4 regions of the Tatumella sp. JGM94 genome follow, and region 2 is predicted to be linked to each of the others. Evidence: predicted binding sites of a transcription regulator. Region 2 holds the regulator's gene; each other region holds the start of a gene.

The links. Region 2 encodes PhoB, which activates phosphate uptake and scavenging genes when phosphate is short. Its sites were predicted from a motif close to CTGTCATAAAACTGNCNNAT; they were not measured.
Region 1: the regulator PhoB is predicted to act here: its motif matches at 1,356-1,375, upstream of opgB (phosphatidylglycerol--membrane-oligosaccharide glycerophosphotransferase).
Region 3: the regulator PhoB is predicted to act here: its motif matches at 1,129-1,148, upstream of glpT (glycerol-3-phosphate transporter).
Region 4: the regulator PhoB is predicted to act here: its motif matches at 1,258-1,277, upstream of pstS (phosphate ABC transporter substrate-binding protein PstS).

What each region holds. Positions count from the first base shown of each region.
Region 1 is NZ_JAERJN010000003.1:83,818-86,026, reverse strand. It holds gene opgB (phosphatidylglycerol--membrane-oligosaccharide glycerophosphotransferase) at 1-1,216, opposite strand, end outside; gene JK216_RS03260 (MFS transporter) at 1,795-2,209, shown strand, end outside.
Region 2 is NZ_JAERJN010000005.1:44,237-46,445, reverse strand. It holds gene phoR (phosphate regulon sensor histidine kinase PhoR) at 1-1,044, opposite strand, end outside; gene phoB (phosphate response regulator transcription factor PhoB) at 1,059-1,748, opposite strand; gene sbcD (exonuclease subunit SbcD) at 2,020-2,209, shown strand, end outside.
Region 3 is NZ_JAERJN010000026.1:19,944-22,152, reverse strand. It holds gene glpT (glycerol-3-phosphate transporter) at 1-999, opposite strand, end outside; gene metR (HTH-type transcriptional regulator MetR) at 1,293-2,209, opposite strand, start outside.
Region 4 is NZ_JAERJN010000004.1:122,377-124,585, forward strand. It holds gene pstC (phosphate ABC transporter permease PstC) at 1-32, opposite strand, end outside; gene pstS (phosphate ABC transporter substrate-binding protein PstS) at 109-1,152, opposite strand; gene gadC (glutamate:gamma-aminobutyrate antiporter) at 1,621-2,209, opposite strand, start outside.

The DNA of each region.
Region 1 (2,209 bases), on a different contig from region 2:
AGCGGTACGCGGTGTTATTCATTGCCAGGTGATCTGAACCGACCACAATCAGCGTATTTTTAAACCACGGAGAGCTTTTTATCCGGTCAATAAGCCGGGCAATATGTTCCTGAGAACAGGCAACGGCGCTGAACGAAAGGTTATTTTTCCCCTCGTAAGAGTAGCTTTTATTCCGGCAGGTTGCAGAAATGAAACCGTCGGGATGATGGGTATCTACGGTCAGTGCGAATAAAGCAAAGGGTTGTTTTTGCTGTGATAATTGCTGGTATTTATCAAATACTTTATCCAGCACCGTATCGTCATAAAATCCCCAGTTATTACGGTACTGAGGGTCGGCAACCTGCGGGGCTAATTCTTCAGATCCCTGAAGGTGCTGAGCATCGAAACCATGAGACTTCAGGAAAACATCTTTTCCGCCAAAGCGCAGATCAGCCCCCTGGATAAACCAGTTCTGATACCCTGAGTTTTTCAGGATATCCCCGAGGCAAAGGTTCTGAGGGTAAAAACTGGATAATGATGCGGCGGCATTCCCTTCAAAGGGCGCGAATAACGGAATGCCGCACTGTGAAGCGACCATCCCGGCAATAGTGTAATCGGTGCCGGGTAATTGTTCGGTACGGGTAAAATCAATCGCGGAATGCATTTGTTGTTCAAGGTCGGGGGCCAGGCCGGGAAATGCCTGTGTATCGAAATAAGTTCGCTCCAGACTCTCGGCGTAGATATACACCAGGTTAAGTGAGGGGTTGTCTATCTTCGCTGCAGGGACTTTAAAATAATCATCAAAGTCTGAGGTGTCCTGTGCCGAATGTGAAGATATCAGTGCTTTTACCTGATGGTAGGCAGGGCTGGTCTTAATCGAAAAGGTCGCCAGCAGGCAGGCCGCAAGGGTCCAGCCCAGATGGTGCTGATGATCTTTTTTTCGCAGGAACCAGCCGAGGGCGACAAAAAATGCAACCATCAGGGTAAGTAGTCCGGCTGCGGGCAGCATATATTTTGCGGTTCCGGCACCGGTCAGATTACTGGTCAGCGTATAGACCACCGCGTCAGTAATGCCATTGCCGGTGAAATAATCGCTGGCGAATAATACTGCGTTTAGCAACAGAAAGCTGATCAGCAGTGCCAGCATAATGACAAGCCACAGGCGATGTCGTCCGGCTTTACGTGCATATAACAGTACCGAGCTGATAAACAGCCCGCATGAGACAATGACTGACACCAGGGTATTCTCCAGAAAAATAAATCAGTTGCTGGCGTAACAGCACGGCTCTGTTTTCCGTATCCGTGGTATTAACCGGCTAATTTTGCGAAGCAGCTCGCGAAGCTGACAGTTAATCCCTGTGCAATCACCTGCAATACTGTCATATTCATGACATATCTTTACGATATGTTTCTGATGCGATCACCGGTGACAATATGATTGCCCGGTAACTTTTTCCGCGAAGTGATGACTGTAACTAACTGATTAATTTGTATATTGTAAATTATGGTTACCGGCAGACATTATAAAACACAATTTGTGTAATGTGGTTTTTTTATTGCTTTATCTACGCGCGTAGATACACTTTGCGGCGGGGGAATACCTGCATGAAGCGGCTGTTACCGGTAGTTCAGTTGCACTTGTAATATTAAAAATCAGTCAGTTAAGACGAAATTTAACAAGTGAATATTCCAATACCAGGGAATGTCTTCTGATGCATCAGCCACCAGATGCAGCTGTTTTGCTGCAGGTGTCTCCTGCTTTTCAGCGCCACGGAATGGCGGTACCTGAAACCCCTTACAGGAAGTGATTTTTCCATGATAAAACCTCAATCGGGTAATACCCACCCTCAGTCTGAGTTTGAAACCCCCGGACAACGTCAGGACTTCTGGCGTGCCACCTTTTCCTGCTGGCTTGGCACCGCGATGGAATACGCCGATTTTGCCTTATATGGGCTGGCCGCAGGGATTATTTTCGGTGATGTTTTCTTTCCGGAAGTGACCCCGGCGCTGGCACTGTTATCCAGTTTTGCTACCTGGTCGGTCGGCTTTATTGCCAGACCGATTGGTGCCCTGTTTTTCGGCTGGCTCGGTGACAGGCGCGGCCGTAAGTATGTGATGGTGATAACTATTGTGCTGATGGGATTATCCACGACGCTGATTGGGCTGATCCCTGACTACCATACCATCGGTCTATGGGCTCCGGCCTTTCTGGTCATACTGCGTTTTACTC
Region 2 (2,209 bases):
GCCGGTACTGCGCTTCCAGATAATTTCAATACCGGTATTTTCGGGAGTATGGCTGATAGCGTTATAGATCAGATTCGATATGGCGCTGCGCAGCTGTTCATCATTGCCAAATACTTTCAGGCTTTCATCAATAGAAAAATGTACCCGCTGCCGGCCATGACTCAGTGTCTCCGCTTCCTGCTGCAGCATATGCAACATGGCAGGGACATCAATCACCTCTTTCATATTCAGTACCGGCGCTGCTTCTATTTTTGTCAGGGTCATTAACTGCCTGACCAGGCCTTCCATACGCCGTGACTGTTCCTGCATAGTAACGACTGCTTTATGGTACATCTGTTCGTTCAGTTGCTTATCTTCCATCATTTCCAGATAGCCCTGGATGACCGTCAGCGGGGTACGCAGCTCGTGGCTGACATTAGCAAAAAAGTGACGCCGCATATTCTCCAGCTGACGCATCTGGGTCATATCGCGGGCACTGATCAGCCACTGTCCTTCACTATAAGGCATAATTCTGAACTCCATATGGTGACCGTTGTTCAGCTGCTGGGTGAAGGGCATATCAAAGGCTTTGGTCTGCAGATAACGCGAAAATTCAGGGTAACGCAACAGGTTAAGAATGTTCTGGCCATTGTCTTCCGGCCAGCGCAGGCCGAGATGTTGCTGCGCCAGCCCGTTACACCAGAAAATATTACCCTCTTCGGTGGTCATCACCAGTGCATCTGGCAGAGATTCAGCACCACTGCGAAAACGTTTGATCAGATTTCTCAGTTCACTGCGCCGCCGCCGGTTACGCGCCTGCATCAGATAAAGGCCATGGAACAATGGTTCCCAGCTGCCTTTCCCGGTCGGCGGAGTCAGGGTTCTGTCAACCCACAGCCAGTGAGACAGCCGCATCAGCTGGAAAAAATGCCAGAAAAGTAATATTACCACCGCCAGTAGCAGGCCCCAGGCCAGTTGCCCTGTCAGCAGGCCGGCAACTGCACCCGCCACACAGGCCAGCAAAAACTCAAGGATCAGAGTGCGCCACGAAAGTTTGTCCAGCACGAGTCACACTCCATTCAGTAACGGGCAGAGAACCGGTATCCTGTCCCACGGACTGTCTGTACCATACGCTCATGGCCGGTCACTTCGAGGGCTTTACGCAGTCGCCGGATATGGACATCAACTGTCCGGTCTTCCACATACACGTTGGTTCCCCACACATGGTTAAGCAGCTGCTCCCTGCTATATACCCGTTCCGCATGGGTCATAAAAAAGTGCAGTAATTTATACTCCGTCGGCCCCATTTCTACCGGAGTTTCGCCGGACATAACCCGGTGAGATGTCGGATCGAGTGTCAGCCCCCGGATATTAATTAACTCATCATCGGCCATCGGTGAAATACGCCGGATAACGGCTTTGATTCTGGCGATCAATTCTTTCGGGGAAAATGGCTTAGTCATATAATCATCAGCGCCGGCATCCAGCCCGCGCACCCGGTCTTCCTCTTCTCCTTTCGCTGTCAGCATTACCACCGGAATATCGCGGGTCATGGCCTCTTTTTTCAGGTAGCGGATAAGCTGAATTCCGCTGCCTCCCGGCAACATCCAGTCCAGCAGAATTAAATCCGGCCAGGGTTCAATCAGTTTTTTAACTGCACTGTCATAATCTTCAGCTTCGACAGGATGATAATCATTCTGCTCCAGCACGAAACATAACATTTCGCGGATAGGAGCTTCATCTTCTACGACCAGAATGCGTTTAGCCATTGTTTCTCCAGCGGATATCTCCGGGCATTTCCGAAGTTGCGGCCTCATTATGAGACAGTTTTATGACAGTTTTATGAATAAATGCCAGCTTATTTTCCGACTGACTGATAATAAACATTAACTATTACTGTCTTTATTAGTTTAGCGAGATAATACAATTACCCTGGTTATCTGCCGTTTCCGGCCCGGCCACTGGCCAGGGTAACGCTTTTTTTATCTCGCGACTGACAACAGGGTATACTGCCGTCAGCAGGGTGAAACCGGGAGTATTATGAAGATTATCCATACCTCTGACTGGCATCTGGGCCAGTTTTTTTATACCCGTAGCCGGGCTTTTGAGCATCAGTCTTTTCTTGACTGGTTATTACAGCAAATTACTCAGCATCAGGTGGACGCACTGATTGTTGCCGGAGATATTTTCGATACCGGCTCCCCGCCCAGTTATGCACGTGAGCTATATA
Region 3 (2,209 bases), on a different contig from region 2:
GGTCACCAGTGTCATAAAAAAGACGCCGGTGATCCCGCGGTTACCTTTGAAAATTTTATCTGACATCCAGCCGCACAACAGCGTTCCCGGAATACCGGCATATTCATACAGGAAGTAGGCCCAGGATGATTTATCCAGTGAAAAATTTTTAACTTCTTTCAGGTAGGTCGGAGACCAGTCGAGAATACCGTAGCGCAGTAAATACACGAAGACATTGGCCAGCGCGATGTACCACAGTAATTTATTGGGCAGGATATATTGCGTAAAGATTTGCCGGGCGGTTAATTCAACTTCATGTTTCTCGTTATAGTCTGCGGGATAGTCATTTTTGTAGGCTTCTATCGGGGGTAATCCGCATGACTGCGGGGTATCACGCATTAATCCATAGGCCAGCAAGGCTACGCCGATAGCGGCAATCGCCGGCATATATAATGCGGCCTTCCAGTCATTAAACCAGGCCATCCCCAGCAGAAATAGCAGCGGAGGCAGGCCTCCGCCGACATTATGTGCACAGTTCCATACGGAGACAATGCCTCCCCTTTCTTTCTGTGACCACCAATGGACCATGGTCCGGCCGCAGGGAGGCCAGCCCATCCCCTGAAACCAGCCACAGATAAACAGCAGCACAAACATAATCATAATACCGGATGTCGCCAGCGGGACAAATCCCATAACCAGCATGACGACTGCTGCCATTATCAGTCCTGCGGGTAAAAATACACGCGGGTTCGACCGATCAGATACTGAACCCATAATGAATTTAGAAAACCCATAGGCAATCGAAATTCCGGATAAGGCAAAACCCAGATCGCCGCGGGAAAAACCCTGCTCGATCAGATAAGGCATAGCCAGGGTAAAGTTTTTACGAACCAGGTAATAAGCGGCGTAACCAAAGAAAATCCCGATAAAAATTTGCCAGCGCAGGCGACGATATAACGGATCGATGGCGGCCGGATCTGCCGGTGAAATATGGGGTGCGGGTTTAAACAGACTCAGCATTAACGTCCCTCCGGGAGAAAGCATTCCTTAAGTGTGGGCTGGCAATGGATAAGAATTTTCCGTCCTGCCAGCAGGATACCGGCCTCAGGGTAGCTTTCGTGACGGGAATTACCTTGACTGAGTACACAGATGTTACAAATTAATGACAATTTATAGGTGTTTATAAGATGTCAGGGAAACCTGAGTCTCGTATCCGCCACTTTTCATGTTGACCGGCAACCGAGTCGCTGGCCGGATCACTCGCGGTTGCATACGTCGTTTTCGCCGGCAGGGAAATATTTCGCCGGAGGGATTCAGAGTGCCGGATTTCTCTGACCTGCCGGCCGTGAAGCATCACGGACAAAAGGCAACTGTTCACAGGCGTGCTGCCGTGCAGAACGGATAAATGCCTCGGTCACTGGCTGACGTTGTTCACCGTCGCGTACCGCCGCATACAAACGGCTCCACAAACCTTCTCCGGGGGTTTTTGTGATAATCAGCTGCTGGCGTTCAAAACTTTCTACTACCCAGTGTGGTAACGCAGCAATACCCATTTTTGCAGCCACCATCTGAATCAGCAGCAAAGTATTATCAACACTTTTTAATGCCAGACTGATACCGGCAGGTTGCAGGAAATGTCGCCAGATATCCAGACGCTGACGCTGAACCGGATAAATCAGCAGAGTTTCGGTGCTAAGATCTTCAGGAGTAATAACGTCTTTTTTCGCCAGCGGATGGTCTGGTGCCATCACCAGCCGGACTTCAAAATCAAATAATGGTGAATAGTGCAATCCGCTGCGTGGCAGGATATCGGAGGTCAGTACAATATCCAGTTCGCCCTGTTGTAATGCGGGCTGCGGATCAAAGGTAACACCGGATTTGAAATCGACCGCGACCCGCGGCCAGTTGCTGCCAAAAATATCCAGTGCCGGAGTCAGCCATTGAATACAGCTATGACATTCAATCGCAATTCGTAGCGTCGTCTGTTGGGGCTCATGACAGGATTGCAGTGCCTGCTGGATCTGAGGCAGGACCTGATCTGCCAGTTGCAGCAGTGTTTCCCCCTGTGGTGTAAAACGTAAAGGCTGACTTTTCCGGACAAACAGCCGGAAACCGAGACGCTGCTCAAGGTCACTGAACTGATGAGAAAGAGCAGACTGGGTCTGATGTAAGTGTGCTGCGGCACCTGCCAGCGAGCCGGTTGTTCTGAGGGCCTGTAGGGTTTTCAGGT
Region 4 (2,209 bases), on a different contig from region 2:
GGTGCTTTAAATGTCGGCTTTCTTTCCGCCATAAGAGTCTCAGTCTTCACTATTAACAGGGCGGCATCAGCCGCCCATGGGGTTCACATGATGTAACGGAGTATAACCCTATTGATACAGTGCTTTGCCGTTATTGTCTGTGATATTCGCTTTCCAGGCACTGCGAATTTGTGTCACTACCGATTCCGGCAGAGCAGCATAATCCAGACTTTCTGCGGTTTTTCCGCCGTTGTTATACGCCCAGTCGAAGAATTTCAGCACTGCCGCACCTTTTTCTGCATCCGCCTGTTTTTTATACACCAGGATAAAAGTGGTGGATGAAATCGGCCACGCATCATCCCCTTTCTGGTAGGTCAGGTCCTGAGCAAAGGTTTGCTGCCAGTCGGCACCTTTCGCAGAGTTACTGAAGCTTTTTTCGGACGGCAGAATCGCTTTACCGCTGGCATCGACCAGTTTGGTATAGGTCAGATTATTCTGTTTGGCATAAGCATACTCAACATAGCCGATAGATCCCGGCAGACGCTGAACAAAGGCAGCAACACCATCGTTACCTTTCCCGCCCAGACCGGTTGGCCAGTTGACCGTATTCCCTTTACCAATTTTCTCCTTCCACTCATCATTCACCTTTGACAGGTAGCTGGTAAATACGAATGATGTGCCTGAACCATCAGCACGGCGTACGACATTAATCGCCGTCGACGGCAACTTAACGCCCGGGTTCAGTTTCTCGATAGCCGGGTCATTCCACTTTTTAATGTTACCGAGGTAGATATCCCCGACAGTTTTACCGTCCAGCGTCAGCTCACCGGATTTGACGCCAGGCAGGTTCACTGCCAGTACCACGCCGCCAATCACCGTCGGAAACTGGAACAGACCGTTTTTCTGCAGATCTGCATCACTCAGGGGCGCATCTGACGCACCAAAGTCAACGGTTTTGGCAATGATCTGTTTTACGCCACCGGAAGAACCAATACCCTGGTAGTTCACCTGGCTGCCATCGACCTTCTGGTAATCTGCTGCCCAACGGGCATAGACCGGCGCAGGAAAGGTGCCGCCAGCTCCGGTTAAGTTTGTCGCTGCAAAAGCAGAAACAGCACCAACAGACAGTGTCGCTGCCAGTACGCGGGCTACCGTATTACGCATCAGTGTCATATTCCCTCCGGGGGAGTTAATCTCAGGCTCAGTGCCATTTTTAAATGAGTTTGTCATGCTGCACGAGGGAAAATAGGACAGTTTGGTGACATTAATATGTAAGAAATATGACAGTTTTATGACAGCCACAGACCTGTCCGGCCGACCCGCGGATAAAAACCGGTAATAAAACCACCGCTCACAATGCCAGCAGACCACCTCCACGCAGATCAACAACCGCATTTTTTGCCACTTTACCCGGGGTCACGGTTGTTAACATTCCTGTCAGTACAGCGATAACGATATGAACTATCAGGTATTTTATTCGCGATATTGTAAATACTCCAGCCGAATGGTTGCAAAAGGAATTGCCGGGAGAGGCAGCCGCAAGGCTGCCTTTTTTGCATCTGCCGGATGTTATACCGTACGGCGGGGAGCACGTTTCCCCGCCGCAGCACCAGTCACAGACCCTGATCACCCGGGGTCGGATTAATGTAACTTCTTATCATCGACAAAAATATGATGAGGTGAACGGGCACGCGGGTGGATAAAGAAATGGCCTTTATCTGCCGTATGCGCTTTAACCGGCTCCAGCCTGACATTCGAACCGGGAGCACCTTTTTTACCCATCGCATAAACAATGAACGGCAACGCCAGCACAACCAGAAAACAGACCACCAGCAGGGTTACATAAATACTATTGTCGTGGCTGTCCGGCAGACCAGACGGCGGAAAGAACGAGACAATAAACGCAATCGCAGACGTACAGAAGCCGATAATGGCAACCACCATTTTCACGCCCCGGCCTCCGGGAATATTAAAAGAACGTTTAAGGTCACCTTTCTTACACACCAGCACCAGATACCCGGCAAACAGCATGAAATAGCTGCACAGGTAAATCACCACCGTTAAAGCCAGGGCAATTAAAAATGACATATTATTCCCGCCACCGGTATTGGTCAGAATAATTAACGCAACCGATGTGATCAGCAACTGAGAAATCACCAGAGCCACAGGAACACCGTTTTTGTTCATTTTCGCGAAGCGTGCCGGCAGAATACCCTGCTGGGCGGTAACC